Regions from separate parts of the Cetobacterium somerae genome, predicted to be linked through region 2. Evidence: riboswitches for the same ligand, from Rfam matches in the RefSeq annotation. Region 2 holds a riboswitch; the other holds the start of a gene.
What was found. Region 2 has a riboswitch for thiamine pyrophosphate ahead of thiS (sulfur carrier protein ThiS). Riboswitches for the same ligand answer to the same signal wherever they lie in the genome.
Positions count from the first base shown of each region.

Region 1: it holds a riboswitch for thiamine pyrophosphate, as region 2 does, so the genes downstream of both, tenA (thiaminase II) here and thiS (sulfur carrier protein ThiS) in region 2, are expected to answer to the same signal.

Region 1 is NZ_CP092519.1:1,209,491-1,225,849, forward strand. It holds gene MKD34_RS05510 (Eco57I restriction-modification methylase domain-containing protein) at 1-157, opposite strand, end outside; gene MKD34_RS05515 (segregation and condensation protein A) at 158-838, opposite strand; gene MKD34_RS05520 (bifunctional riboflavin kinase/FAD synthetase) at 813-1,772, opposite strand; gene whiA (DNA-binding protein WhiA) at 1,783-2,685, opposite strand; gene polA (DNA polymerase I) at 2,695-5,361, opposite strand; gene MKD34_RS05535 (single-stranded DNA-binding protein) at 5,508-5,933, shown strand; TPP riboswitch at 5,949-6,037, shown strand; gene tenA (thiaminase II) at 6,127-6,780, shown strand; gene MKD34_RS05545 (ATP-binding cassette domain-containing protein) at 6,782-7,498, shown strand; gene MKD34_RS05550 (ABC transporter permease) at 7,485-8,225, shown strand; gene MKD34_RS05555 (ABC transporter substrate-binding protein) at 8,222-9,196, shown strand; gene MKD34_RS05560 (MATE family efflux transporter) at 9,247-10,590, shown strand; gene MKD34_RS05565 (arsenate reductase family protein) at 10,593-10,922, shown strand; gene MKD34_RS05570 (WYL domain-containing protein) at 10,968-11,807, opposite strand; gene MKD34_RS05575 (MurR/RpiR family transcriptional regulator) at 11,921-12,715, shown strand; gene MKD34_RS05580 (PTS transporter subunit EIIC) at 12,843-14,336, shown strand; gene MKD34_RS05585 (N-acetylmannosamine-6-phosphate 2-epimerase) at 14,346-14,993, shown strand; gene MKD34_RS05590 (pyridoxal phosphate-dependent aminotransferase) at 15,010-16,170, opposite strand; gene MKD34_RS05595 (aspartate-semialdehyde dehydrogenase) at 16,185-16,359, opposite strand, start outside.
Region 2 is NZ_CP092520.1:519,954-536,312, reverse strand. It holds gene glmS (glutamine--fructose-6-phosphate transaminase (isomerizing)) at 1-1,805, opposite strand, end outside; tRNA gene MKD34_RS11515 (tRNA-Leu) at 2,154-2,241, shown strand; tRNA gene MKD34_RS11510 (tRNA-His) at 2,249-2,324, shown strand; tRNA gene MKD34_RS11505 (tRNA-Gly) at 2,341-2,416, shown strand; tRNA gene MKD34_RS11500 (tRNA-Lys) at 2,426-2,501, shown strand; tRNA gene MKD34_RS11495 (tRNA-Gln) at 2,505-2,579, shown strand; tRNA gene MKD34_RS11490 (tRNA-Met) at 2,583-2,659, shown strand; gene MKD34_RS11485 (alpha/beta fold hydrolase) at 2,700-3,509, opposite strand; gene traT (complement resistance protein TraT) at 3,732-4,442, shown strand; gene MKD34_RS11475 (hypothetical protein) at 4,562-6,112, shown strand; gene MKD34_RS11470 (LytTR family transcriptional regulator DNA-binding domain-containing protein) at 6,113-6,793, shown strand; gene thiE (thiamine phosphate synthase) at 6,828-7,472, opposite strand; gene thiF (sulfur carrier protein ThiS adenylyltransferase ThiF) at 7,459-8,004, opposite strand; gene thiH (2-iminoacetate synthase ThiH) at 8,001-9,110, opposite strand; gene MKD34_RS11450 (thiazole synthase) at 9,120-9,887, opposite strand; gene thiS (sulfur carrier protein ThiS) at 9,890-10,087, opposite strand; TPP riboswitch at 10,182-10,285, opposite strand; gene MKD34_RS11440 (YczE/YyaS/YitT family protein) at 10,378-11,031, shown strand; gene MKD34_RS11435 (serine aminopeptidase domain-containing protein) at 11,047-11,859, opposite strand; gene MKD34_RS11430 (sodium:calcium antiporter) at 11,943-12,863, opposite strand; gene MKD34_RS11425 (MATE family efflux transporter) at 12,877-14,232, opposite strand; gene MKD34_RS11420 (flavin reductase family protein) at 14,303-14,980, opposite strand; gene MKD34_RS11415 (DUF6693 family protein) at 15,141-15,302, shown strand; gene MKD34_RS11410 (YMGG-like glycine zipper-containing protein) at 15,636-15,992, shown strand; gene MKD34_RS11405 (iron-containing alcohol dehydrogenase) at 16,024-16,359, opposite strand, start outside.

The DNA.
Region 1 (16,359 bases), on a different replicon from region 2:
ATGCTAATAAAAGATTTCCAGAACCACATGATATATCTATTACTTTTATATTTAATATATCTTCTTTTGAATTATTTTCTAAATATTTCTTCAAAGCTACTTTACTCATACTACTAGCATATTTTTCTGGTGTGTATATCTTATAATTGTATTCCACTTAATCCCTCCTAAAGAGCTTTAAGTTACCTTCACCCTCTATCAATATAATCCCATCTCTATATAAATCTAATATCGCTAAAAATATATATACCAAATGTGTTCTATTCTCTGCTCTTCGGAAAAGATCTACTACAACCTTTTCGGAAGAATAAAGAATAACCTTTATTCTATCCATCTCTTCTTTCAAGGAATATCTTTTTTCAACTTCAATTTCTAAATATTCCTCATCTTTTGGTAAATATTTTACATAACTATTAAACATATCTTGAAGTTTTAAACTAGTTAAATCAAACTCTTTGGGAATATTTTTGGTTATTTTTCTCCCCTCTTTTCTAGTATAAGAAATATTATATTCACATTCAATACTTGATATCACTTGTGCAACTTCTTTAAATACTTTATAATCTTCTAATCTTCTTTTTAGATCCTTTTCTTTTTCCTCTTCCTTTTCAACACTTAGTATAGATACTGCTTTTATCTCTAATAGTTCCGATGCAATTTCTAAAAACTCCACCTTTACACTTAAACTATCACTTTGTGCTTTCTCTATAAATTGAAGATATTCATCTATTATCTGAGATATTTTTATTTCAGATATTTTCATTTTCTTCTTTTCTATAAGATGTAGTAAAAGGTCTAAAGGGCCTTCAAAGTTATCTATTTTTAATACAATCTCCATCTGCTTTTACCCTTACCTTTTCTTTCCAATTTAAAACATCATTTTTTATTGTTTCTTTTAATTCATCCATTGAATTAAATTTTTTTTCTTGTCTTAAAAACTCTATTAAAGAAACATATATTCTTTTCCCATATATATCTTTATCAAAATCTAATATATGAACCTCAATACTTCTTTCATCAGGTTTCAATGTTGGATTTTTTCCTATATTAATAACTGCATGCCACCAATTTTGTTCACCTTCTATTTTAACTCTTCCTCCGTATATACCAAAAGGAGGATATATTTTATTTAATATTTTTAAATTTGCTGTAGGAAACCCCATTATTCTTCCTAACTTTCTTCCATGAACAACTTCACCAATAATTAAAAATGGTTGACCTAAACATCTATTAGCTATATCCAAATTCCCCGTTGCTAACATTTCTCTTATAAATGTTGAACTTATAATCTGCTCTTTAATTTTTACAGGCTCTATTATATTTACAAAAATTTTATATTGCTTTCCCAATTGTCTTAAATTTTCAACTGTACCTTTTCCTCCCTTTCCAAAAGAAAAGTTAAACCCTACATATATTTCCTTTGCTTTTAATAAATCTGCTAAAACTCTTTCTACAAATATCTGAGGGGTCATATTAGAAAATTCTTGAGTAAAAGGTTGAAGTATTAAATAGTCTACTCCTAAAGATTCTATTATATGAACTTTCTCTTCTAAAGAGCTAATTAATTTAGGTGCTTTTACTCTATTTGTTACTTCCATTGGATGATTTAAAAAAGTAAAAACAACTGATTCCCCACCAGTTTCTTTAGCTTTTTTTACGGCTTGAGAAATTAATTCTCTATGTCCCATATGAATTCCATCAAAAGCACCTATAGCTACATATGTATTTTCAAATTTTTCTTTAGTTAGCAAAATATCCTCTATTATTTTCATTGTACTCCCCTTATGCTTCCCTTTCTTTTTCTAAAAGTTCATTATGTATTTCTTCTAATCTCCTAAATCTATTTCTAATTCCAGATTTAGATATTCCTATCATCTCTGCTAACTCTTGTAATGAAGCCTCTGGATTTTCTAACCTTAAAAATGCTATCTCTTCCAAAACTGGACTCAATTCATTCAATCCAATTTTATATCCAATATAGTTTATCATTTTTACCTGTTTTCTAGCTGTATCCAAAGTTTTAGTTTCGTTGGCAACTTCCCAGTTCATCTCTCTAATAGTTTTATTTTTTAAATCTTTTATCATGGTTGTCTCTTCATAATTATAAAACTCTTTCATCGAACCAATTAAAACTATTATATCCATAATATCCTCTGCATTTCTCATATACACAAGAGGTTTATTTCTTTTTATTGTTTTATAAACTTTTTTTTCAAGTTTCACTAAAAGATTATATAACTCATCTGCTAATTCATCACTATCAACAAAAAAATCTAAAGCATACTCTTTTTCAGGAGATTTTATATAACCACATCCCAAAAACATCCCTCTTATAAATCCTTTTTCAACCTCTTCACTCACTTCATCTCCATTAGATGAATATTTTTCTAAACTTTCAATAAACTTTTTTATTCCAGGTTGTGATGGAATACTTATTACATAAGTGTTATGCTCTCCAAATTTTTTACTTTTAGAAAATTTTATAAAAATCTTTAAGTTTGTTAACTTTTTTAGCATAAAATAAATTCTTTCAGCTATCTCTTTATTTTCTAATTTCAACTCTATGCTGTTTTGATTAATAGCATGTTTTAATAAGAGTATCGCTCTTATCTCGGCGTATTTTTCATCTTCATTCAAGTCGCAACGATGAAGTATTTCATTTTTAACTTTATAAGTATACGACACAATCTCCTCCTACTTTGTTTCAGCCCAATTCTGTCCTATAGAGCTATTTACTTCTAATTTAACTTTAGAGAATTGAATACTTTCTCTCATTATTTTTTCTATTTTTTCCTTGTATTCTAAAACCTTTTCTTTTTCTACCTCAAATATCAATTCGTCATGAACTTGAAGCAACATATGTATATCTTCTTTATCTTTTAATAAGTCATATAAATTTATCATAACCTTTTTTAAAACTTCAGCAGCAGTTCCTTGAATCACTGTATTCACAGCCATTCTTTCTGCTTGATTTTTTATAACTCTATTTTTCGAGTTGATTCCTTCTATTATTCTTTTTCTCTTAAAATATGTCTCAACATATCCATGTTCTTCAGCATATTCAATTATCTCTTTCTCTAAATGTTTAACTGCTGGATACTGTTCAAAATATCTTGTTATATAATCTGAAGCTTCTTTTGGTGTTATTTTTAATTCTTGAGATAATCCAAAGGCTGTCTTACCATATATTATGCTAAAGTTCACTGTTTTAGCAGCATCTCTTTGCTCTCTTGTCACTAAAGCATCTTCTGATAAGTCAAAGATTTTTCTAGCTGTTAAGCTATGTAAATCTAAATTCTCAGAGTATGCTTCTATTAAATTTGTATCTTGTGATATTTCAGCTAAAACTCTTAATTCTATTTGAGAATAATCTATTCCCAATAAAACAGAGCCATCTTTGGCTATAAATCCTGCTCTTATTTTCATTCCCTCTTCAGTTCTCACTGGAATATTTTGAAGATTTGGGTCTGATGATGATAATCTTCCTGTTGCTGTACCTGTTTGATTAAAAGTTGTATGTAATCTATTATTTTCATCAACCATTTTTGGAAGAGGATCAACATAAGTTGATTTTAATTTACTTAATTTTCTAAACTCTAAAATAGATTTAGCTATTTCATACCCTTGTTCAGCCAATTTTTCTAAAACCTCACTGTCAGTTGAGAATCCTGTTTTAGTTTTTTTCACTGGGGGAATATTTAAATTAATAAATAAAACCTCACCTAATTGTTTAGGTGAATTAATATTAAATTCCCCTTCTGCTTCCTCATATATTTTTTTTGTTAACTCATCTATTCTACTTTCTAATTCTAAGCTATATTTAGAGAAATATTCTGGTGATATTTTTATTCCCTCAATTTCCATATCAGCTAATACTCTAATCAAAGGCATCTCTGTTTCTTTTAAAACATTATATAGATTATTATTTTCCAATTCTTTTACAAGCTCTGGGTAAGCAACAAGCATTCCCCTTGTTCTTTTTGTAAGAAACTTTCCATAATCTTCATCAGATATATCCTCTATTTTTGTTTTTCCAAAAACTTCACTATACTTTTCTACGTCCTCTTCTATAACATTTTTTAACATTACTTCAATCTCTTCTCTAGTTTGAGATGTTAATAAATGATAAGCTAACATTGTATCAAAATCCATATTTTTTACAAAATATCCATGTCTTAAAAAGTTTTTAAACCCATATGATATAAATTTATTATTTGAATTTAAAACTTCCTTAAAATAATTTTTACTTTCTTCATCTTTTAACGGCAAAAAGTAATCTTTATTTTTTAAAGATACTGCCGCACCTTTTTCTCCCCAATAAATAGATATTTCACTATCTGAGTTTAATTTTTCTTTTATTTTAATTCCTTCTAATACAAAAAATCCTTTTTCCTCAAGTATTTCAGGTGCCCCTTGAAAACTAAATAATCCTAGCTGCATTCCATTCTGTGAAACTGGTTGAGCTATTACTTGACTTTGTCCATCCTCTAAATTCATCTTTTTTATTAGAGATTTAAATTCTAATGTTTTAAAGAGTTCTAAAAGTTTTTTATCATCTTTTTTATACTCTAATTCATCTGCCTTTATACCTAAATTTAATAGTTCAATTGTTGCTAGCTCACGACTTATAAAAGCTAACTCCTTATCCTCAATTAGATTATTTACTAAAGATTTTCCTATTCCAGGAAGTTCAGTTAAAAAATCTATATTTTCATAAATTCCTTCTAAATTCCCATATTTCTCTAACATTGGAATAGCTTTTTTAGAACCAATTTTTCTTACTCCTGGAATTCCATCACTTGTATCTCCAATTAATCCAAATAAATCTGGAATCATTTTTGGTTTTACTCCTAGCTGTTCAATAACATCCTCTTCAGTAGATAGTATTTTCAATCCTCCACCATCACCTTTTCCTAAAAGAGCTATGTTCACATGCGAATCTAAAATCTGAGATAAATCTTTATCTCCTGTTATTATATAAGATTCAATACCCTCAGCTCCTAACTCTTTAGCCAAGCTTCCCAATACATCATCTGCCTCATATCCATCTATCTTAAATTTTTTTATTCCAAAACAATCTAAAAGCTCTTCTATTCTAGGTATTTGAGCCACTAAATCTTCTGGCGCAGCATCCCTTTGAGCTTTATATTCCTTATATATTTCACTTCTTTTTAAAGTGGCTCTTTTTACATCAAAAGCAGCCCCTATATAATCAGGATTTAATTGATTTATAATACTCATAAGAGTATTCACAAATCCATATACCGCTCCCGTTGGTTCGTTTTTAGTTCTAAAATTTAAATTTCCATAAAAAGCTCTATACATTATTGCACTCACATCTAATAAAACTGCTTTTTTCATTTTTTCCCCTTTCTATAATTTACATTTTTCATAATATTATACCATATTCAATACCTTAGTTAAAAAAATTATTTTATAAATAAATATTATTTTTTTTATTTTTCTGTTATAATCTCTGTGTATAAACTAAAATGTAGGAGGTATTTATGAATCTAGTTGTATTAATTGGACGTTTAACTAGAGATCCTGAACTTAAATTTGGTCAAAGCGGAAAAGCATACTCAAGATTTAGTTTAGCAGTTGATAGACCTTTTTCTAAAGGAGAAGCTGACTTTATTAACTGTGTTGCTTTTGGAAAAACAGCTGAACTTATCGGTGAATACTTAAGAAAAGGTAGAAAAGTTGCTGTTAACGGTAGACTTCAAATGAATAGATATGAGGTAAACGGAGAAAAAAGAACATCTTATGATGTACTTGTAGAAAGTATGGAATTTGTTGAAGGAAGAGGAGAATCATCTGCACCATCTGATTTTGCTCCAACACCATCTTATTCAGCACCTAAAGTTGCTGAGCAATCTTCTAACGATGACTTTGGTGGATCATCTTTTGATGAAGATGAGTTTCCATTCTAATAATTGAATAATATTTTAAACTACTAGGGGTGCCTTTTGGCTGAGATTTACCCTTAGAACCTGATCTAGTTAATACTAGCGTAGGGAAGTAGTTAATTATCACTTTTATTTTATAATTGTGGATATAAGCTATTTTCCTATTTTTTGGAAGATAGCTTTTTTTATTTATAAAAATTTTAATAGGAGGTTTTTTATGTTTTCAAAAGAATTATATAAAAATGCTAAAGAAATTTGGGATAGTTACTATTCTCATCCATTTGTAAAAGGTATTGGTGAAGGATCTCTAGAAAAAGATAAATTTAAATTTTATATTATTCAGGATTATATTTATCTTCTTGATTATGCAAAACTTTTTGCATTAGGTGTTATTAAAAGTAAAAATGAAAATGATATGAAAAAATTTGCCTCTCTTACAGATGGTATATTAAATTCTGAAATGGGTATACATCGAGTTTATATGAAAAAATTAGGAATTACTGAACAAGATATTATTTTAGAAAAACCAACTCTTGATAATACATCATATACTAGTTATATGCTTTCAGTTGCCCATTGTGGTGATATAAAAGAAATAGCAGTTGCAGCTCTTTCTTGTATGTGGAGTTATGAAATGATTGGACTAAAGTTAAAAGAAATTTACGGTTCTAATGATGACTTCTATGGGGAATGGATTGAATGTTACTCATCTTCTAGATACAAAGAATTAACTAACTGGAACATTGAACTTGTTGAAAAGTATTGTCAAAATATATCTGAAGAAGAAAAAGAACACTTAAAAACTATTTTTATTAATTGTAGTATTTATGAATATAAATTCTGGGATATGTCATATAAGGGGTCTTTTTAAAATGTACATACTTGAAGCAAAAAATCTAACTTTTAAATACGATAATCATAACTATATTTTGGATAATCTTTCTTTTAATATTCAAAAAAATGAACTAATTAGTATTGTGGGGGGAAGTGGTTGCGGAAAATCAACAATCATCAAAATATTGGCTGGAATCGAAAAAGATTTTAATGGTATTGTTCAACTAAAAAGTACATCCTATATGCCTCAATCTGACACTCTACTTCCTTGGAGAACTATTTTAGAGAATATTCTTTTACCTATCGAGATAAAAAAGGGAGATAAAAAAAAGGAAAGTGAAAAAGCTAAATCTCTTTTAAAAAGATTTAATTTATTAGAGTATTCAAATAATTATCCAAAAGAACTTTCAGGAGGAATGAAGCAACGTATTTCACTTATTCGGACACTTATGAGTGATAGTGATCTACTTCTTTTAGATGAGCCTTTTTCCGCTTTAGATGCTATTACGCGGGAAGATTTGCAAAATTGGCTTTTAAATACAGTTTCAATATTAAATAAAAGTATGATTTTTATTACTCATGATATTGATGAAGCAATTTTTCTTTCTCATAGAATTTTTGTTTGTCAAAAAAAGCCACTTTCAAAATTTAAAGAATTTTTTGTACCGAAAAATATAACTCTTGAAGAAAAGTTAAAATTACGAAAAGAAATTCTTTCTATTATTAAGGGAGATGATTTTTATGAAAAAAATTAATTTTTCCCTTCTCTCTTTATTTTCTTTTATTATATTATGGGAGATTGTAGGGAGATATATTAATAAAGGATATATCCTCCCTACTCCTTTAAATATACTAAAAAAAATTTGGATTCTTAAGGAAAGCCTTTTCTTTGTTCACTTACCGGCTACACTTAATATTGCAATTATTTCTTTAATTTTTACTATTTTATTAGGAATATTTTTAGCTATTTCTATGGATTTTAGTCATATAGTATACAGCTGTATTCATCCTTTAATTATAACTAGTCAAACTATTCCTATTACTGCTTTAGCACCTATTTTTATTCTATGGTTTGGCTACTCTATTTGGAGTAAAGTTATAGTTTCTGTAATTATATCTTTTTTTCCGGTTACAATAACTATATATAACGGCTTACAAAATATAGAAAAAGATGAGATTAATTATTTCAAGAGTCTCAACGCAAGTAAATCTCAAATTTTTTTTAAATTAAAACTACCTCGAGCTCTTCCCAGTTTTTTTTCTGCTCTTAAAATGAGCATTCCTCTTGTTTTAATCGGAGCAGCCATTGGTGAGTGGCTAGGTGCTACATCTGGTCTTGGATATTTTAGTAAAAGAATGATGTCTCAATTAGACGGTGCGGGAGTTTTTGCACCAATAGTTATAATCTCTTTACTTGCTATCGGTTTAGTGCAAATTATAAATATATTTGAAAATACAATATTACATTGGAGGAATAAATGAAAAAAATACTTACTATTTTAATAATGATTATTTTATTGGTTAGTTGTAAATCAAAAAAAGAAAATAATTTAAAAGAAGTTTCTATAATTTTAGATTGGTATCCTAATGCTGTTCACTCCTTTCTTTATACCGCTATTGAAAAAGGGTATTTTAAAGATGAAGGAATAAAACTAAATATAATTTATCCATCCTCACCTAGTGACTCTTTAACTTTGCCTGCTGCTAAAAAAGCAGATATAGGAATTTCCTATTTAAATAGTGTTATTATGGCAAGAGCTAATGAGAATGTTCCTATAAAATCATTCGGAGCAATACTTCAGAGATCTGTTAATACAGTTATCTCTTTAAAAGAAAAAAATATAACATCTCCAAAAGATTTTCAAAATAAAATTGCAGGTACTAGCGGTGGAGTTCTTTCAGAAACATATTTAAAATCAATGATGAAATCTCAAAATTTAGATCCTAACTCTTTAAAAATTACTGATGTAGGATTTGAACTTTTAACATCTATGATTACAAATCAAGTTGATTTTACAATTGGAAATATGATTAATCATGAAGTTCCTGTCATTAAAGAAAAGGGTATAGAAATAAACTATTTTTTAATTGACAACTTTGGAATACCTCAAGCATACGAGCTTGTCTTAGTCGCTAACGATGAGCTTTTAAATCAAAATAAAGAAACTTATACAAAAGTTCTAAAAGCTATGCAAAAAGGATTTGAAGATGTTAAGAATAATCCTCATGATTCTTTAAATCTTCTTCTTTCAAAACAAGCTGTTGATCAATTTCCACTAAGTGAAACTGTAGAAAAGGAAAGTTTGGAAATTTTATTACCAATAATGGAAACACCTCAAAATAAATTTTTAACTCAAACTAAGAAAATTTGGGAAAATAATGTTAATTGGTTATATGAAAACGGCATCATTCAAAAAAAACTTCCAGCTGAAAATTTTATATATCAATTTTAAATTTTTTAATATATAATACCCTTTAGAAATAAATTTTTGGAGGGATTATTTTGAAACAAATTCGCTCTCTTTGGAGAGAAAATAGAAGTGAAATTCTATCTATTTTTACGATTGCTTTACCTACTATTGTAGATATGTTTGTACAAACGTTACTTGGTTTTTTTGATTTAATTATGGTTGGACGATTAGGACCGGAAGCTATTGCTTCTGTTGGTTTAGGAACTGCTCCAATTCTAACTGTTATTCCAATATTTTTTGCAATCAGTGTTGGGACTACGGCTATGGTCAGTCGTGCATTTGGAGCTAAAAATTATAATGAAGCTAAAGAGGGGATGAGTCAAAGTTTAATCTTAGGAGTTCCTGCTGCTTTTATTGTTACTTTTATCTTTATTATTTTTGGTAAAAATATTCTTGGAATTATTAGTAAAAATCAACCTATCACAGACGCTTTAAGTTATTTAAAAGTTGTCTCTTTAGGAATTCCTTTTTTATGTTTTAATATTATTTTTTCATATGGATTTAGATCTATTAATAAAGCTAAAATCCCAATGATTAATAATACAATTAGTATTTTTTCTAATATATTACTTAATTATATCTTTATCTTTGTTTTAAATCTTGGAGTTTTTGGTGCTGGAGTAGCTACAACAATATCTAGAGGAATAGTTACTTTAATATTTTCTTTCTTAATAATATATAAAAAAAATTATTGTATTGCATTAAGTAAAAAAGATTTTAAAATAAATAAAGAGATTTGTAGACGACTTTTAAAAGTTGGATTACCTTCTGCTGGAGAACAAGGAATATTCAGAATTGGAATGCTTATTTTTGAAGCTATGGTTATAAACTTAGGAACATTACAATATGCAGCACATAAAATAGCTTTAACTGCAGAGTCATTTTCTTTCAATCTAGGACTAGGATTTTCTGTTGCTGGTACTGCTCTTGTTGGACAGCACTTAGGAGCAAAACAGTATCAAGAAGCGAAAAAAGCTGGCTATTTAAACATGTTTTTAGCTATGGGAGTTATGACTGCATTTGGATTTATTTTTATGATTTTTCCAAAATTTGTAATTTCAATGTTTACAAAGGAACAATCTATAGTTCCTATGGCTAGTTCTGCTCTTAGAATCGTATCTATTGCTCAGCCTATTTTAGCAGTTTCAATGGTTTTAAGTGGCGCTTTAAGAGGAGCTGGAGATACTAAATCTGTTCTTTGGATTACATCTATTGGTATGTTTTTAGTCAGAATTCCACTTACATATCTATTCTTATATGTATTTAACTTTGGTTTAAATGGTGCTTGGATGGTAATGATTGTAGATTTAACATATCGGGGGTTAGCGTGTTTGTATAGATTTAGACAAGGTAAATGGAGGTATATTGAAGTATAATTATGATAATACAAATTTTTGGAAAAAAGAACTGTAACGAAACTAAAAAAGTTCAAAGATTTTTTAAAGAAAGAGGAATTAAAACTCAATTTATTGATTTACTTGAGAAAGCTCCCTCAAAAAAAGAATTTGAAAACTTCTTAAAATACTATGATTTAAATGACTTTTTAGATACTGAAGGAAAAGAGTATAAAAAAAGAAACCTAGAATATATGGTTTATGATACAATGGATCTACTTCTAGAGAGTCCTATTCTTTTTAAAACTCCTATTGTTAGGTCAGATAAAGGTGTTATTTTAGGATACAATCTCGAAAAATTAAAAAATATATAATAAAAAATCCTCATTAAAGAAACTATCTTCAATGAGGATTTTTTATTACTCATATTTAATTAAAGCTTTTCTATATTTCTCTTTAAACCACGTTCTTAACTCTAGCGGTTCTAATATTTCAACTTCATCTAAAAAAAAGCTAAAATATCTCTTTGCTTTTTCATGTGAACATTCCAATATATATTCATCTTTATCAATTTTTATAATTTGTGGTCTGTTTGTTTCTATTTCATTAAATATCTTTTTTCCAGCTGTTGTTAATTTAATCTTAATATACTGTCCAAAGGATATAAAAGGATCAAAATTCTCTTTCATTTTATCTATAAACTCTTTATCCCTTAACTTAAAAGATGTATTTTTTATATAAATTGATTTTATATATTTAATCTTATAGTTTTTCCATTTTGCTTCTCTCAAATTATAACAAAATAGATAATTCATAACCTCTAGCTTAGAACTTTCAATCAAATATGGTTCAACTTCAATATTTTTTTCATCTCGAAAAACTATCTTTATTATTCTTTTCTCTTTTATTGAATAATTTATTCTTTCAACTATGTCTTTAAATAAAAAATATTCTCTCTTTTTCTTTCCTAAACTAGCATATTCAATTAAAATTTCTCTAAAAAACTCCGATTCATTTTGAATATTATTTTCCTCTAAAAAATTATAATACCCTTCTAAATTTTTTTTATTTAAATTAAATTGAATAACAGAAGTTTCTCCTTTATAAGGATAAACAAATTTTTTCTGCTGATTTTCCTTTATTTTTTCTGCATATATATAATTTAATAAAGTATTTTTTTTTATAAAAAATTCTTCAATATCATTTTCTAAAATTTCAACTATTTTTCTAGGTAATGTCACTCTTATTTTTTTTTCCATATTTCACTCCAATGAAATCATTATATAGTCGCTATTATATCATGAAAATAACTATTTTTTTATAAATTTATTTATGATATAGTTATAATATAAATATTCTAGGAGGTTTTACTTTGGATATCGTATATGAAATAAAACAAAAATACAATAGTTTTTCTCAAAAAGAAAAATATGTCGCTGATTATATACTTAAACATAAAGATAATATTGAAAATATATCAATTACCAACCTTTCAAAAGCAACAGGAGCATCTACCTCTACAATAACTAGATTTTCTAAAAAAATTAATTGCGATAGTTTTGTTCAAATGAAAATTAAGTTAAATACAACTTTTAACAACTCTCTTCCTAAAGAAAGTGATCTTTTCTCAGCTGTTCATAATTATTATACGGAGGTAATCGAAAAAACAAACCAATTAATCAATAAAAAACTTATTTTAAAAGTTGTTGAAGAGATAAAAAAAGCTAAAAGAATTTATATATATGGAGTGGGAAGCTCTGGACTTACTGCACATGAATTTATGCAAAGACTTTTAAGAATGGGATTTAACGTTTCTAGTATCACTGATTCTCATATGATGATTATAAATAGTGCTATTGTTTCAGCTGATGACCTTGTTATTGGAATATCTATTTCTGGAGAAACAAAAGAGATTATAGATTCTTTGAGAGTTTCTCAAAAAAATGGTGCCCATACAATTGGAGTTACAAGTTTTCCTAATAGTTCTATTAAAAAATTTTCCAACGATTTAATTTTGATTTGTGCTTCAGATTTTATTCATAAAAGAGATTTTATTAACACTCAATTCTCAACTATGTATCTTTTTGACCTAATCTCTACAATTCTTTTATCCAACAAGGATTTAAGAAAAAAAATGCAATTAACAATTGAAGCAATTTTAAAATAAACAGCTTAAAAGCTGTTTTTTTGTTGTAATTTTAATATTTATGTGATATATTCATACTATAATTAATGAAAATTATTTTCATATATGTATATTTGTATGAAAATAATTTATGCAACAGGAGGTTACTATGTTTAAAAATTTACAAAAAATTGGTAAATCATTTATGCTTCCAATAGCTATTTTACCAGCTGCTGGATTACTTTTAGGAATTGGAGGAGCTCTTTCAAACGCAAACACTGTTAATGCTTATCCTTTCTTAAATATACCAATTCTACAAGGTATTTTACAAGTTATGTCTGCTTCTGGAGAAGTTATTTTTGCTAATCTAGCTCTTATTATGTGTATTGGACTTGCTATTGGATTAGCTAAAAAAGATAAAGGAACAGCTGGTTTAGCTGGTGCTGTAGCTTTTTTAGTTATGAATGCTTCTATTAAAGGATTAATTACAGCATTTAAACCTGAAGTAGGGTCTATCGACACAGGTGTTGTTGGAGCTATTGTTATAGGTTCTTTAGTAGCTTACCTACATAATAAATATAGCAATATTAAACTGCCTGCTGTTCTTGGTTTCTTTGGTGGATCAAGATTTGTTCCTATTGTTTCTTCTTTTGCAGCAATCGGAATTGGTATAATATTTTTCTTAACATGGCCAACATTCCAAGGATGGCTAACATCTGCTGGAAAGTCAATTGCCAGTTTAGGAATTTTTGGAACTTTCCTTTATGGTTTTCTTTTAAGACTAAGTGGAGCTGTTGGATTACATCACATGATTTATCCTTTATTTTGGTATACTGAGCTTGGCGGAACTGCTCAAGTTGCTGGAAAAACTATTGTTGGAGCTCAGAATATTTTCTTTGCTCAATTAGCTGATCCTAATCATACTGGTCTATTTACTGAGGGAACTAGATTTTTTGCTGGACGTTTTGCTACTATGATGTTTGGTCTTCCAGCTGCTTGTTTAGCTATGTACCATTGCACACCTCTAAATAAAAGAAAACTTGTTGGTGGATTATTTTTAGGAGCTGCAATTACATCTTTTATCACAGGAATTACAGAACCTATCGAATTTATGTTTTTATTTGTTGCTCCTTGGTTATATGGAGTTCATGCATTCTTTGATGGTTTATCTTTTCTTGTAGCTGATTTATTAAATATATCTATTGGAAATACATTCTCTGGAGGTTTAATAGACTTTACTCTTTTTGGTGTTCTACAAGGAAACGAAGCGACTAATTGGATGTATGTTTTAATAATTGGAGCGATCTGGTTTGCTCTATATTATTTTTCTTTTGTATTCTTAATTAAACGTTTCAACATTGCAACTCCCGGTAGAGAGGGAGATGATGAAGAGATTAAAATAGTAACTAAAGATTCTCTTTTTGAAACATCTAAAGAAGTTTTAGCTGCTCTTGGTGGAAAAGAAAATATTGATGATGTTGATGCTTGTATAACAAGACTTAGAGTATCTGTTAAAGATGTATCTAAAGTTGATAAAGCTAAATTAAAAAGTCTTGGTGCGACTGGAGTTTTAGAAGTACAAGGTGGAATTCAAGCTATTTTTGGAGCTATGGCTGATCCTATTAAACAAAAAATAAATGAGATTATAGAAAATAACAACTAGGAGGATTTTATGAAAAGAGGTCTTATTGTATCATGTCAAGCACTAGAAACCGAACCTTTACACAGTTCATTTATAATGGGTAGAATGGCTGTTGCTGCTCAAATGGGAGGAGCTGTTGGAATTAGAGCAAATGGAGTAGAGGATATTCTTGAAATAAAAAAAGTAGTTGATTTACCAATCATTGGTATCATAAAAAAAGATTATGAGAATATGGTTTCTTACATTACTCCCACTGAAAAAGAGTTAGAAGCACTTATTGCTACTAATATTGATGTCATTGCTCTTGACGCTACTATAAATGCTGATTTAAATCTTTTAAAGTCTTTAAAAGTTAAATATCCTAACCAAAAATTTATGGCTGATATCTCTACTACTGAAGAGGGAGTTCGTGCAGAAGAATTAGGTTTTGATTATATTGGAACAACTTTAGTTGGATATACTGAGCAGTCTAAAGGCTTAAATAACTTTGATGTTCTTAAAGAATTAATATCAAAATGTAAAACTCCTATAATTGCTGAGGGAAATTTTGATACTCCAGAAAAGTCAAAATTAGCAATGGAATTAGGATCTTATGCCGTTGTCGTTGGTGGAGCTATCACTAGACCTCAACTTATAACTAAAAAATTTGCTGATGAAGTAAATAAAGTTAAATTTTAATAAAAAAAGATAGAGTTTATTCTCTATCTTTTTTATTTACAAAATTAATAAATCTATCTATTGCTTCATTTAAAATTTCTTCATCTTTTACTAAAGAAATTCTTATATAATTATCCATTCCAAAGGCTATTCCAGGAACAACTGCAACTCTTTCCTCTTCTAAAAGACTCTTAGCGAAATCTAAAGAGTTTAGTTTTGTAATTCCATCTAAGGATACAAATATATAGATTGCTCCTTTTGGTTTTATAACAGATATTTGTTTTTCTTTTAACTTTTTATATACACTTTCAGCTCTTTTCTTATAAATTTCAACTTGTGAAGATATATCTTTACACTCTTTTAAAGCTATTAATGCTCCTTTTTGAGAAATTATACTCGCTGATGTTACTGCATATTGATGTACTTTTACCAAATACTCTCTCATTTTTTTACTTGCGATTATATATCCTATTCTCCAACCAGTTAAAGAATGTGATTTTGAAAAACCATTAATCAAAATAACATTTTCTCTATACCCATCTTGTAAAAAACTATTATGTTCACCCTCAAATATAATTTCACTATAAACCTCATCGCTTATTATATACAAATGATTCTCTTTAACAAATTTTAATATCTCATCTCTATTTTCTCTAGATATAGTTATACCTGATGGATTTGATGGATAATTTAAGATAATAGCTTTCGTCTGAGGAGTTACATAATTCTTTAAAACATCAACAGTTAATTCAAAATTATCTCTTGATGTATCCATTTTTATTAACTTAGCTCCAGCTAATGTTATTAATGGCTCATACCCAGGATAAACAGGTAAAGGAGTTAGAACCTCGTCTCCTGGCATAATTATAGTCTTTATTGCTGTTGATAATCCTTCTGTACTACCGACAGTTATAATTATTTCATCTGGTTCTATATTTAAACTATATCTTTCTTTATAATATCTTCCAATCTCTTCTCTTAATTCAATCATACCACCTAACTGCGGATAACCTAATTTAGCATCTTTCATGTACCCAATAGTTTCATCTATTATTATTTTAGGTTGTGGTAAATCTGGTTCTCCTATTGTTAGATTAATCAGTGGTTTTTCACCCCCTTCATATTCTTTACAAACTTCTGCTATCTTTCTTATAACAGATATCTCAATTTTATCTAAATTTGGATTTACTTTTAGCATATTTTCTCCTCTAGTTATTTTTTCATTAAAATTTCTGCAATTTGCACTGCATTTGTTGCTGCTCCTTTTCTAATATTATCAGCTACAACCCATAAATTTAATCCTTTTTCTATGCTAAAATCTTTTCTTAAACGCCCCACATAAACTTCATCTGTTTCATTAGCTTCAGTAGCTAAAGGGTATCTATTA
Region 2 (16,359 bases):
GATTTTGCTAGATTTCTAGGTTTATCTACATCGATACCTTTATCTACTGATGTGAAGTATGATAAAAGTTGTAATGGAATAATAGCTAATAAAACAGAGAAAACATCTTCAATATCTTCTACGCCGATAAACTCATCAGAAACATTAATAGCTTCTTCACAAGATTTTCTTGCAATAGTTATAATATGTGCACCTCTAGCTTTAAGCTCTTTTATATTTGATATTGTTTTTTCTAAAAGATTTGACTGCATTCCAATAACTACAACGGGTGTTCCCGGTTCTATTAAAGCTATTGAACCGTGCTTTAACTCTCCAGCAGGAAAGGCTTCAGTATGAATATATGTAATCTCTTTCATTTTTAATGATCCTTCTAGAGCTGTAGCAAAATCCACACCTCTTCCAATATAAAAACCATTATGCTTATCTTTCATGAAGTTTGCAACACTTTTGATAATTTCGGTATTATCTAAAGTAGTTTTGATTTTTTCTGGAATACTATATAAAGAAGATATTAACTTTTCTGCTTTTTCTTTAGCTAATCTTCCTTTTTTCTCAGCTAAATATATAGCTAATAATTGAAAAATAGTCACTTGTGTTGTATAAGCTTTAGTAGAAGCAACTGCAATTTCAGGGCCAGCCATAGTATAAATTGTATTATGAGCTTCTCTTGAAATAGTTGAACCAACAACGTTAGTAATAGCTAATGTTTTTGCACCTCTAGATTTTGCTTCTTTTAAAGCAGCAAGTGTATCTAAGGTTTCACCAGATTGGCTTACAAAAATAGCTAAGGTGTTTTCGTTAACAAAAGGATTCATATATCTATATTCAGATGCAATTTCAACTAAAGAGTTAATTCTAGAAATTTCTCTTAAAGCATATTGGCCTTGTAATCCAGCATGATACGCAGTTCCACAAGCAACAATATGAATCATATCAAATTTATTGATTTCATCATCAGATAAAACATCAGAGAAGTCAATGATTCCATTGTGAACTCTTCTATTCAAAGTTTCTTCGATAGATTTTGGCTGTTCGAAAATTTCTTTAATCATAAAATGAGGGAAACCACCTTTAGTAGCCTGTTCGTAGTCCCATTCAATGACTTTAATTTCTCTTCTTACAGAATTTAAAGTTTTGTCAAAGATTTCAATAGAGTCAGCAGTTAATCTAGCGATATCTCCATCTTCTAAAAAATACACATTCTTAGTATATTTTAGAAGTGCAGGGACATCAGATGCGATAATGTTTTCATTTTTTCCAACTCCGATTACAAGTGGACTATCCTTTCTTGCACAGATAATTTCATCTGGAAAATCTTTATGAAGAATTCCAAGAGCATAACTTCCTCTAAGTTGTTTTATAGCTTCTGTAACAGCATTAAAAAGGTTTCCTTTATAAAGAGAATGAATAAGATGCGCAACTACTTCAGTATCTGTATCAGAATTGAATCTATAACCTTTCTCAATAAGTTCATTTTTTAATATTGAATAGTTTTCAATAATTCCATTATGAACTACTGCAATAGACATATCTTCACTAAAGTGAGGATGAGAATTTCTATCAGATGGCTCACCATGAGTAGCCCATCTTGTATGACCGATTCCAATATGAGAGTCTAAATCCATTCCCTCTAGGTGAGTTTCTAAATTTTTTAGTTTACCTTTTTTCTTTTCAACTATAATTTTAGAATCCTTTATAATTGCGATACCAGCTGAGTCGTATCCTCTGTACTCAAGTTTTTCTAACCCTTGTAAAACAACACTTTTAGCATCTCCTTTTCCTATGTAACCAACAATTCCACACATAAAAAATCCTCCTTAAAATATTTAATTTTCAATGTTCTTTATATTTAAGAAGAATCACTACTTACTTTCCTTTGTCCTAAAAGTCACCCTTTAGATTTGTAGAAGGTCTAAGGTTGTAGTCACCTCTGGAATACCCGCCGAATGTTCGATGATTCCAGTCCTCGTCAACTTAAAAAGTTCTGGCGCTTAGTTTCTTTTTAATTCTCCTAAATATAGAGTCATTCAATGGTATCATAAGTTGAAAAAAGTTGCAATAAAATTTTTTTTATAAAAAAATAAAAAACTTGTTGACTTTTGTTGAAAAAAATGGTACTATTATTTTGTTGAAAGCGAAAGCGAGAAATCAACGCCTGGGTGGCGGAATAGGTAGACGCACAGGACTTAAAATCCTGAGCTATCTGATAGCGTGCCGGTTCGATTCCGGCCCCAGGCACCATTTTATGGTGGCCGTAGTTCAGTTGGTAGAGCGCCAGTTTGTGGATCTGGTTGTCGCGGGTTCGAATCCCGTCGGTCACCCCATAAAATTTATAAAAATGCGGGAGTAGCTCAGTTGGTAGAGCGTCAGCCTTCCAAGCTGAATGTCGCGAGTTCGACCCTCGTCTCCCGCTCCATAAAAAAATGCGTCATTAGCTCAGATGGTAGAGCACACGACTTTTAATCGTGTTGTCACTGGTTCGAGCCCAGTATGACGCACCACTTTGGGGTGTCGCCAAGCGGTAAGGCAACGGACTTTGACTCCGTCATGCGTTGGTTCGAATCCAGCCACCCCAGCCATTTGCCTAGATAGCTCAGTTGGCTAGAGCACCCGGTTCATACCCGGGCGGTCGAAGGTTCGAATCCTTTTCTAGGCACCATTTTGAAATTTTAAGCACAGATTACTCTGTGCTTTTTTTATTATTTATTCAAAAATTTTATTATTTCACTATTTACAAATGCAGGATTTTCTAAATTAGATATATGTCCAGCATTTGGAATAATAGTTAGTTTTGAGTTTTTAACTAGCTTATGCATTTCAAGACTTTCATATGCTGGTCTAGGGATATCTTCATCTCCAACTAAAAATAAGGTTGGATTTTTAATATTTTTCATTTCATTTAGAAGATTTTCTCTTTGAAAAATTTCTCTTCCTAATTTAACAATAGTATCAATATTTTTCTCTTTTTTATTCATAAGTTCATTTTTAAAATTTCTATAAAAAATTCCTTTAGAATTCCCTTCATTTTTACTAAAAAACATTGGGGTAATTATATTTGCAAGTTCTTCTGGAATATACTTTAAATGTTCAATAGTATTTAATAAATTTATATATTTTTCTTGTGTTGAAATAGGCTCATCTCCAGAATATCCATCCATTAAAACTAATTTTTTAATTCGATTATTATAATTTAATGCTAAATAAGTACCTAACATAGCACCTACAGATAAACCAATATAATCGAATTGTTTTATATTTAATTGGTCTGCTATATTAATTATATCTTCAGTAAGTTCTTTAAGAGAACAAGTATCCTCTTTATTTAAAAAGTCAGATTCACCATGCCCCCATAAATCTATAGAGATACACTTGAAGCTTTTTGAAAGTTCTTTTAGTTGAGGCTCCCACATATTACTATCCCAAAGATATGAGTGGATAAAAATAATTGGATCTCCTTCTCCTAAAATATTTACTTTTATTTTTTTATTTTTTCTTAATGTAATATACATTTATTCACCACCTTTATATTGTTAGTTATAATTTTAATACAAAAAACTACAAAATGATAATTTTTTACATAAATATTGAAAAAATATACTTTGAATATTAAATTTTATACATTAAAATAAATATTTTATGTAAAAAAATATGGGTATTCATGTAGATTCTATCTTAATATAAAATTTATTAGATATAATAAAATAAAAACAGATGAAAATTAGGAGGATTTAATGAAAAGAATAATACTAATAATTATATCTACTTTTATGTTATTAACGGGATGTAGTAGTGTAAATACGATAGTAAAAAAGAGAAATTTAGAAGTACAAACTCAAATGTCAGAAACGATTTGGCTAAATCCAGAGTATGTAGGAGATAAAACAATTTTTGTTCAAGTTAAGAATACAACTCCAAAAACATTAAATATTGAAAATAGTATAAAAAGTTTATTAATTTCAAAAGGATATAAGATAACAAATAACCCTAAAAAATCAAACTATTGGTTACAAGCTAATATCTTAAAATTAAATAAAGAGGATTTAAGAAATAGTAATCCAGCAGAAGCAGGTTTAGTAGGTGCAGGAGTAGGAGGAGCACTAGGAGCGTATAATACTGGTTCTGTAAATAGTGCAATAGGATTAGGTTTAGTAGGTGGAGTTGTAGCTACAGCTGCAGATGCTTTAGTTGAAGACGTGTATTATGTAATGATAACAGATATAGTAATTAGTGAAAGAACAAGTAAAAAAGTAGTTATAGATAATGTAAATCTTATAAAGCAAGGAACTAGAGGAGTTGCGGCAACAACATCTGTAGATTCAGGAAATATGAATAAATATCAAACACGTGTAGTTAGTACAGCAAATAAGGTTAATTTAAAATTTGAAGAAGCGACTCCATTATTAGAAGGAGAACTTATAAACTCAATTTCTAATATCTTTTAAAAAATACCCCAATCGAAATTTTCTTTTAGAAAAGAAATAGGTTGGGGTATATTTTTCTTGTATATCTTTTATAAGAAAAGGTATAATGAAAAAAATATAATTAAAATAAAGGAGAGAAAATGCATAGAAAAAGTCTTATTTTCATTTTTTTAATAACAGCTTTGTTTTCTTTTAAGTTATTGGAATTATCAAAAGTAAAAAAGGATTTTATATACGTAGTTCCTAAGATAAAGAATTTTGAAGTGTTAGAGAGAAATATAGGAGAATATACGCTATCTCCTATTGATGGAAATATTTTAAAAGAGAAAATAGAACAACGTAATTTTTTAAATGGTAGTTTATTTTATAATGTTCCAAATGGCGAATATCTTTTAAAGGGAAAATACAGAGATGATTCAGATGAATACATTTTAAAGAAGCAAAAAAATTGGGAAAAAATATATTTAAATTTAGAGGGAGTAAAATTTTCTAAAATTCAAGAAGTTTTTTTGAATTTTTTAACAGCATGTTTAATAGGTTTTAATATTTTTATATATTTAAATAGTAGACATAGAATTCCTAAAGGAAATAGTTTAAAAGTTATATTTTTTCTTTTAATAGGAAAGATGTTATTTAGTTTACGGATAGGATTTCAAAATAACTATCTAATTATGGCTGAATACACAATAACACGAGTGCTTTTATTTTTATTAATATTTTATTTTTTAGAAAATATTTTATCTAAAAAATTTAAAAAATTTAGAATTTTTATTTGGAGTTGTTTAGGTATAATTTATTTTTATAATATAGTAACTCTATTAATATTGTATTCGCCACAGTTTTATGTATATTTATTAGAAGAATCACCAGTCTTTTTAAATATTATTAGAACAGCTAGAAGGGTAATAGATTTAACTAGAATAATTTTTATAATTACACTGTTTCAATTTTTTATTCAAAGAAGAAAAGTTCGAAAAAAAATATCTTTTAGTTGGATTGCCATAGGAATAACATATTTTGTTTTAGAATTTTTCAGAGAACTGTTTCCAAAAGAGAGAAATTTATATTACTTTATAGAATTAATGGAGATTTGTTATATTTATTGGTGTCTTGTTTTTTATATTTTTAAGATATATACAGAAAATGTAATGAGAGCTATAAGATATTCTATAGGTGTAACCTTGAGCTATATATCTCTTTTCTATTTTAAAACTTTAACAGAGCCAGCTGTAATTTTAGGAACCATAATTATTTTAGATTTTTATACGAATATTATTGAAGGTATAATGAAATATAAAAATGAAGCGGTTGATAAAATATATAATAGGCTATGTTTAGTTAGAGATGTAAAAACCTTTGAAAAACTTCTACAAAAAGAAATTTTAAAAAATGTAACATTAGTAGATGTAAAAGTAAAAATACTTTTTGATCCAGAAGAGTATAAAGAATTTATTACAGAAGGTGATGATAATGAAATTGTTATTTCAAAAGATATGATAAAACTAGAAGAGTATAGTTCAGCTTACAGAATTGAATTTAACGAGAATAAATATATTGCTTTAATTTTTGTTGAAGAAGGAGATACGCCTCTAACAATAGAAGAACAAAATTTTTTATTAGACCTTTCTAATAAAATAGGAAGTATAGTCAGTAAAATTAGATTAGACTCTTTATATGAGGAGTTGATTTAAATGATATTAGGGATAGATGTAGATAATAATTTGAAAATAATTTTAAATGAAGTTATTCCTTATAAATGTATTGACTTAAGAAAAAATAGCGATGAAATTCAAAATGTTGATGTTATTATAATTGACTCAAAAACAGAAAATATAGATGAAAAATTAATTGAATATAAAAAAAGAAATTTAAAAGTAATTGCATTAGTTGGAGAAAATGAAACTAGGGAGATGCGAAAATTATTTTTAAGTAACTTAGTAAATGATTGTTTAATTAGGAAAGATATTTTTGAGCTAGAAGAGTGTATACAGCAGTTAGAGAAAAAAGAGAGTAAAATAAACTCTTTTTATCTTTTTGACAGTTTTAAAAGAGGTATATACAATTTTTCAGAAGTAAATTATATCACATATTCAAGTGTTTCAAGGAGAACAGAATTTCATTTAACAAATTCAGAAATTTTTGATATAAAGAAAAATTTCTCTGAAGTAGAGGAAAAAATTATTCATACAAATATTTTTTATAAATTAGATAGAGGAACTATAATTAATATCCAACTGATAGAAGTTTTAGATTATAAAGAAGAAGTTATAGTTTTTAAAAATAAAGATTTTATTTACACTAGTAAATTGAAACTAAAAGAACTTGAAGATAAATGTAATTTAATGAATAATAGAATTGTATTAGGTCTGTAAAAAAACCTCTAATTTTACTTAGAGGTTTTTTTTATTAATTTTTATGCCAATGTATAATCATATTGTTAATTCTTTTAGTAGTTTCAAGAGTGTTTTCTGCACCAACTAATTCAGAAACAAGACAAATAGACTTTGCTCCTAGAGCAAGAACTTTATCTATATTATTTTCTTTGATTCCACCAATTGCAACATAAGGTAATTTAATATTTTTGTTAACAAAATCCAAATATTCTAAAGTAACTAGAGCACATACATCCTCTTTAGTTTCTGTATAAAAAATTGGTCCTACTCCAATATAATCAGCCCCATCTATAATGGCTTGTTGTGCTTCTTGAGGATTGTGAGTAGAAATTCCAATAATTTTATTTTCACCTAAAATTTTTCTAACGTCTTTTATAGGAAGATCGTCTTGTCCAATATGAATTCCATCAGCTTCCGATAAAAGAGCAATATCAAGATAGTCGTTAACTATAAAAGTTGCATTATATTTTAGTGTCAACTTTCTTAAAGCTTTAGCTTCTTCTAAAAGAAGTTTTAAATCTCTCTTTTTTTCTCTGTATTGTATGATTTTAGCTCCGCCTTTTAAAAGGTCTTCACAATATTCTAAAAATTTTTTATTTTTTCCAGATTTAGAATCTGTTATTGCATAAACTCCAATGGGTAAATCAAATTTTTTCATCGGAAAATCCTCCTATTATATCTAAAACTTTATTTGCCATAAGACACGCAATAAACATAACTTTAGTCGAATATGTTTGATAAATTTTTATATCACTATAAAAATCCCCAATCACAGTTAGTTTATTAAATGTTAAATTTTTTATATTTTTTAAATCTCTTCCACCGATACCATTTGCAGATATAATATATTTAGTCGAGTAGTTTTCAATTAAAAGAGTTTTAAATTCTTTTTTATCAAAAGCTTCAATAATGATATCACAGTCTGAAAAAAAATCTAAGATATTATTTTTATCAATTTTTTCTACGAAAAAATCAATGTTTAAATTTTCATTAATAGATTTTAGATTTTTTATCAATGTAGGAGCTTTGTATAATCCTATTTGATTTTCAAAATAAAATTGTCTATTTAAATTAGTTTCTTCAATTTTATCGAAATCGACTAAAATAAAATTTTTAATACCTGCTCTAACTAGGTTCATAGCTACATTTGAACCTATACCACCGCAACCAGCAATACCTATTTTAATCATAAACTACCTTCCCAATCTTTAAAAATAGGTTGATATCCCTTAGTTTTTAGCATAGAAACAATCTCTTGTACGCTTCTATGGTCATCTGTTTCAAACTGAGGTTCTGAGTTATTTGAAAGAGAGTATCCTCCTACTTCTGTAACGGAACCAGCAGAATATTTAGTGACTCCTAAAGGTAGTAAATTATCTCTAAAATTTTGTCCTTCTCTAGTTGAAATATTTATTCCAACCATAGGAAAAGCCAAACGATAAGCTAAGATAAACTGTACAAATTCCTTATCGTTTACAATATTTTCAGGTTTAATATTTCTATAAGCTTCTTTGATCCTAGGAAGAGATATAGAAAATTGAGAGCCTAAGAAATTATTTATTAAATATTTTAGATGCATACCCGCTAAAAATGCTTCTTCAACAGGGTTTCCAAGTCCAAATAGAGTGCCAATATTAATGGATCTTAAATTGGCTAGAGCTGCTCTTTTAGGAGTTTCTAATCTGTAGCTATAATCTGTTTTATTTCCTTTTAGATGATATTTAGAGTATGTCTCTTTATGGTAACACTCTTGATAAACAGTGACACCATCGAGTCCAACTTCATATAGAATGTTATATTCTTCTTGTGAAAGAGGTTGGACTTCAATTATAACAGTAGAAAAATATTTTTTTAAAATTTTAATCGAATTTTTTAAATACTCTATAGAATTTATAGAGCTTTCTCCAGTTAATAAAATAATGCTATGAATTCCAAGAGTTTCAGAGATAAAAATAGCTTCTTTTTCAATTTCTTCAAGAGTTAAATGACGCCTTTTAATTGGATTTGAATGTTTAAAGCCACAGTAACTGCATTCATTATCACAAATATTTGAAATATATAAAGGTGCATAGATATGAATTTCTTTACCAAAATATTGCTCAGTTATAGTATTAGCTTTTAAAGCCATTTTTTCCAATAAGTTTGAAGCTTTTGGAGAAAGCAAAGCTAAAAATTCTAAGTCTTCAAGAATTTTATCTCCACTATTTTTAATAATATTTTCTATATCAGAGGTGCTTAATTTTTCAAAAAAAATTTCATAATTAAAAGATTTATAATGTTGTAAAAATTTATCCATAAGTTCTCACTAATCCCTTAAAAATCCAGTAAGAGGAGAAGAAGCAATAGCGCTATTATTAATTTTACCACACTTAGCTAGGTAAGCTTCTCGTCCAGCTTGAACAGCTTTATTAAAAGCTATGGACATTTTTACAGGATCACCACTAGTTGCAATAGCAGTATCGACTAAAACGGCACTGCACCCCATTTCCATAGCTTCACATGCGTGAGAGGGTTTTCCAATTCCAGCATCAACAATAATAGGAAGAGTACAATTTTCAACAAGAATTTCAATCATTGGCTTTGTTAGAAGTCCTTTATTTGATCCAATAGGAGCACCAAGTGGCATAATAGCTGCTGCTCCAGCAACTTCTAATTTTTTAGCGACAATTAAATCTGGATTGATATATGGCATAACAATAAATCCTTCTTTAGCAAGTACTTCAGTAGCTTTTATAGTTTCTTCATTATCTGGCATCAAGTATTTCATATCACTTATAATTTCAATTTTTATAAAATCACCACAACCAGCTTCTCTAGCAATTCTTGCAATTTTAATAGCTTCTTCAGCATTTCTTGCTCCACTTGTGTTAGGAAGAAGTTTGATGTTTTGTGGAATATATTCTAAAATATTTTCACTTTTTCCAGTGACATCAACTCTTCTTAGTGCGACCGTAATCATTTCACTGCCGCATTTATTTAACATTTCATTGATTAATGAATATTTTGAAAATTTTCCACTACCTGTAATAAGACGATTATTAAATTCTATTCCACCTATAAATAATTTATCCATAATTAACCTCCACATACAAAATTTAAGACTTCAATTGAATATCCTTCTTCAATAGTAATATCAAGTTGTTCTTTTTTTATAATGTTGTTATTGAGTAAAATAATGAGACTGTCAGTATTTAAATTTAAAGAATGAATAAAGTCTCTAATTGTGCTAGTAGAATCGATAGATAGGGATTCGCCATTAAATTTAAAATTCAAAATAAATTACCTCCTTTTTATTGTTAAGGTGGCTATTTTATAAAAAAAAGCTATACCCAATAGAGTATAGCCTTTTAATCAGTTATATAATAATAACTTGATAAAATAGCTTCCCTACGTTGGTTTTAACCAAATCAGGTTCGAAGGGTTAACTTTTTTCAAAGTCTCTCAGCCAAAACGGCACCCCTAGCAAGAACATTTTACATCAAATAAAAAAAAAATCAAATAAAATTTTATTTTTTTTAGAAAAGTGATATAATATTTCAAGCAAAATTATGAAAGGAAAGACTATGAAGCAAGAGATGTTAAGGTATTTGAAGTTAATGTTAGGATTATTATTGTGTGCATTGGGAGTTGTAACTATTTTAAATTCAAATTTAGGATTATCACCGTGGGATGTTTTAAATCAAGGGTTGAATAGAACTATTGGAATAACACTAGGAGAAGCGAATCTTTTAGTAGGAGCTTTCGTTGTTTTATTTAGTATTTTTTTAAAGCAACCGATTGGAAGCGGAACTGTAATAAATTTTTTATTAGTAGGAGTATTTATAGATATGTATATCTATTTAGATATAATACCTAAAGGAGATATATTATTAAAAAAAATATTAATTTTAATAATAGGAATACTTATATTTAGCTATGGTTGTTATGTTTATATATCTACAGGTCTTGGATGTGGTCCAAGAGACGGATTAATGGTAATTTTAACTAAAAAATCAAGTCATCCCTTATGGAAAATAAAAACTTGTATAGAAATTGTTGTTTTAGGTCTTGGATATATTTTAGGAGGAACAATAGGAGTAGGAACAGTAGTTTCTTCACTATGTGTAGGGCCTTTAATTCAGTATTTTTTTAAGCTTAATAGTCAAGACATAAAAAAATTAGAGCATAGAAGTTTAATATCAGAGTTTAAATTTTTAAAAGGAAAAGTATTAAAATAACAAAAGAAGGAAAAGTTAAACTTTTCCTTCTTTTTTCATCCAGAGTAGTATATCGTCATATACTTGATTTTTATTAAGTTCATTTAAAATTTCATGTCTGCAATCTTTATATAATTTTAAAGAAAGTTTGCTAAAACCTAAATTTAAATAAAAATTATAAAGAGATTTAACCCCTAAACCATAAAGTCCAATAGGATCATCCTCACCTGAAATAATTAAAATAGGAGTTGTTCTATTAACAAAATTAAAGCTATCTTTATTATAAAGTTTAGATAAAAAATCTAAAAAATTATAATAAAATTTTGGAGTATAACTAAATCCACAATGAGGATTATCTAAAAATTCTTTTACAACTTTTGGATCTCTACTTAACCAAGATGAGCTGTTTTTATCTTTATCTTTAATTTTTGAATTAGTTCCTAGAAAAATGATATTATTAAAAATTTTTTTAGGATTATCTGTTAAAAGAGATATAGATTTAAAAAGAGCTTTACCAATAAAAGTCATGAATTTTCTTTCATAACAACTACCCATAAAAATATAATTAAATTTTTCTTTAGAATATACTTTCATATGTTTCTGAGCTATAAAGGATCCCATACTATGTCCTAAAATATAAAAAGGGAGATTAGGGAACTGCTCTTTTAAATTTTTACTTATATTAACTTGATCAAAAACTAAAATATCAAAAGAACTACTAAAAAGTCCTAAGGTTCCATTTTTAAGAGCCTCTTCTCCATGTCCTCTATGATCAGATAAAACAACTATATATCTATTTTTATTTAAAAAATCTGTAAAGCTCAAATATCTTTTAGAGTATTCACTCATACCATGTATAATTTGAACAATTCCTATAGCAGGCTTATCATTATTGTAGATTATTTTAATTTTAATCTCCTCCTTTTTAACTCCTATTTAAAAAGAGAGTATAAATAAGTTGAGTATACTGTTAAAAATAGAAGACCGTGAATTCTATTTAATCTATAGTTTCTTAAAACAAATGCTAAAAGAAGAATTGAAGCAACTATATTTAAAATTAAATCAATAAATGCAGTAGTAGGAACATCGATAGGGGTAATAACAGCAGATATCCCTAGAATAAAAAATGTATTAAAGATGTTAGAACCTACAACATTTCCTATTGCAATATCAGTATTTTTCTTAAATGCAGCAACAACAGAAGTTGCTAACTCTGGTAAAGATGTTCCTAAAGAAACAACTGTTACAGAAATAACTCTTTCAGAAATTCCAAAGTTTCTAGCCAGATCAACAGCAGAGTCAACAATAAATTTTCCTCCAAAAACTAAAAGAATAAAGCCAAGTATCGTTACACCAGTAGCTATAGGTAAGGTATAATTTTTTACTTCTAATTCGCTCTCTTCTCTATTCATAACTGTTAAATAGGCATTATACATAAGAAATAATATAAAAAATCCTAATAATATAAATCCATCAATTTTACTTAAGACTCCATTTTTAGCTAAAACATATGTTAAAATTGAAGCAAAAAGTGCTATAGGTATTTCAAATTTAACAGTGTTTCTCGCAACTGTTAAAGGGTAGATAATAGCTGTAATACCTAAAATAACAAGAATATTAATAACATTACTTCCTATAACATTTCCTAATGTGATAGCACTTTTGCCATTTAATGCAGAAATGACATTTACAACAAGTTCAGGAGCAGAAGTTCCAAAAGCTACGATGGTAAGTCCAATAACAATATTAGGAATATTGAATCTTTTAGCTATAACAGAAGCTCCATCAACAAGAGAATTTGCTCCTAAAACCAAAAAAATAACTCCGACAAGTAAAATAATTAAAGATATCATAAATCCTCCTAAATTAAACTAAACTTCTAATCCATTTATATGACATAACACGTGGGTATGTTATGGCACATTTAACAAGTTCTTCTAAACAGATTATAAAGTATAATGTTGTTATAGATAATCCCGGGATGAAGTGAATAGCAGCAAAGGCCATAGGAATTCCTATAATCCAAATTCCAATCATTTCAGTTGCAATTGCATAAACAACATCTCCACCACCTCTTAAAGTACCTATTACTTGTATAATAGCATAAAATCTTGCAGGAATAAAGAATGCCATTATTTTTAAAACAGTAATTACATTTTTAGCTGTTTCAGGAGTTATTTTAAAGACTCCAACAAAAAGAGGAGAGATAAAGTAGAAAATAATTCCGATAGCTACTCCTAATAAAACTCCAAATTGAGATATCTTTATTGAAAGAGAGTACGCCTCATCTTTTAAGCCAGCTCCAATTTTATTACCAATTATTATAGCAGAAGCAGCTCCAATACCTATACCAAAGATATTAAACATATTGTTAACAGTAATTGCAATTTGCATAGTTGCAGTTGCGTTAACTCCAAGTTTAGCATAAGCAATAGAATAAGTTGAAATTCCTAAAATCCACATAATATCGTTAAAAATAACTGGAGATGCAATTTTAAAGAATTCTTTTAATTTTTTTATAGAAAGTTCTTTTAAACCGTGGAATTTTGTTGCAATTACATTATTATAATTATAAATCATGAATAAAAGAAACCCTAGTTCCATAGTTCTAGAGATAGTTGTTCCTAAAGCAGCACCAGCAACTCCCATCTTAGGAGCACCGAATTTACCAAATATAAATAAATAATTTAAAAGACCATTAAAAGCAATTCCAACAATACTTCCGTACATAGGGAGTTTAGTTTGAGCAGTACTTCTTAAAGCCATTGAATAAGCTAGAGTTATAGATGATAGAATATAACTCACAGCAACTATTCTTAAATAACTAACTCCTAGAGACGTAACAGTTGGATCATTTAAAAAAATATGAATTATATTCGCTGGAAAAATTAAAGCAATTGCAGCAAAAAATATTGAAACTCCAAGTGAGATTAAAAGAGAGAGATCTAAAAATTCATGTATTTTTTTGACATCTTTTTTACCCCAAAGTTGAGACATGAAAATAGAGGCTCCCATTCCTACACCAGCTACTGAATAGAAGAAAATCATATAAAATTGATTTGATAAACCAACTGCAGCGATTTCACTTTCTCCAAGCTTTCCAACCATGATATTATCAAGAAGATTTAATGATGCAGTAATCAAACTTTGTAAAATAATAGGAATAGCTAAAGACATTAACATTTTAATAAAACTTTTTTCGAATTTAAATTTTTGAAACATGCGACACTCCTTTTGTAAATTAAAGAGCAGATGGGTTATAAGCTGCCCATCTGCTCTTTTATATTGTATTTTATTTTTTCTTTTTAACCTTACTTTTAACCTTTTTTTTAGGTTTTTTATTGTTTTTTTCATCTCTATATTCTGTATAAGATTTTATATGCTTATATTTTTCTATTAGTAAAGGATTTTTAGCAACAGAGAATCCAAATTGACCAATAGGTTTTTTTGACATTGGAAAATATTCACCATGACAATAATTAATTAGATTAGCCCATTCAAAATGAATTTTGCCTTTTTCATCAATGATATTTTTATTGATATGTGAACCAACAACTTCAGCTAAAAATAAATCATGTGTTCCTAGTGGAATAATTTGCTTAACTTTACATTCGATATTGATAGGAAACTCCTCTAAATACGGAGAGTTAACATGTTCTCCAGGTTTAGCAGTAAGCCCTAGATGTTTAATTTTATCAACATCTCTTCCAGAAATAACACCACAATAGTCAGTTTCTCTTACTTGGAAAGTATTTGGTAAGTTAACTGTAAACTCCATTGTTTCTTTAATATATTCATATGATAATCTCTCAGGTCTAATAGAGATAGAAAGCATAGGAGGATTAGTACAGATAGTACCCGTCCATGCAACGGTAAATGCGTTATTAACACCATCTTTATTTCTAGATGTTATAACTACAGCAGGAACAGGATTTAAAACTACACTTCCTTTAAATAGTTCTTTTGTCATTATTATAACTCCTTACTTTTCTTTTATTTTATCTTTTTATTATACAATATTAATTATTTAATGTCTATAAAATCAAAGAGATGTTTAGAAAAAATCTTGTAAAATTAAAAGAAAAAATATATTATTATAGAATAAAATAAATAAAAGAGGTGAAGAAAAAATGGCAAGAAGATTAAGATGTGATGTAGGATTTGCAGATAGTTTATTATTTTTACTAGGATGGACAGTTTTAGTTGTAATAACTTTTGGATTAGCCTCTCCATTCTTTTTATTCTCTCTTATAAAGTTTATGATAAATAGAACTATTATTGTAGAGGAATAATTAATGAAGATAGAAATTACTCAAGAAGTTTTAAACTATTTAGAAAAGAAAAACATCAAAGATATAAAGTTGTATTTAGAAAGTACAAAAGGTAGTAAGTGATGTCCTGTTATTTTTAGTGTTCAGGTTGAACTGTTAACGGAGGCACAAAATAAAAATCTTGGTAAAAATAGAAAAATAATTTTTAGTGGAGTCAATATTTATATAGATGAGAGTGTTCCACAAAATAAAAATTATAAAATTTTTAAAGTGTTAAAAATACCTTTTTTTCCAATGGTAATAGATGTAGAAACGTTTTAAAATTATGAAAAGTTATATAAGAAAGGAGTTAATATGAAAAAATATCTAATATTATCAGTTTTATCTGTAGTACTTTTATCAGGATGTTCTAATGTTGGATCAAATACAATTGGTTCAACAACAGTTGGAGCAGGAGCAGGAGCTCTTTTAGGACAAGCGATAGGTGGAGATACTGGAGCAACTCTTTTAGGAGCAGGTATAGGTGCAGCAGCAGGTGCATTAGTTGGTTCAGTTCAAGATCAAACTCAGGCTATAAAAGATACAAACCAGCAACCATATTATAATAATCAACCGCAATATAGCCAACCACAATATAATCAACCTCAGTATAATACAAATCAACAATATAATAAACCTTATTATAGTCAACCGTATAGTTCATCATATTAAAAAAGACCTCCCATTGGAGGTCTTTTATTTATTACATAGCACTTTTAAAAATATTTGCAATATCTCTCTCATTACCTTTTCTTGGATTACTAAATGCATTTCCATCTTTTAAAGCATTGCTAGACATAAGTTCAATATCTTCCTCTTTAACTCCAGCTTCTTTTAAACTTTTAGGAATTCCAACATCTCCTGAAAGTCTAAAAATAGCTTCAATTGATTTTTCAGCAGCTTCAATAACAGAAAGTCCATCTGTTTTCTCTCCCATAAATTCAGCTATATCAGCAAACTTTTCAGGATTAGCAATCATATTGTAACGACAAACATGAGGAAGTAACATAGCGTTAGCAACACCATGTGGCATATCATA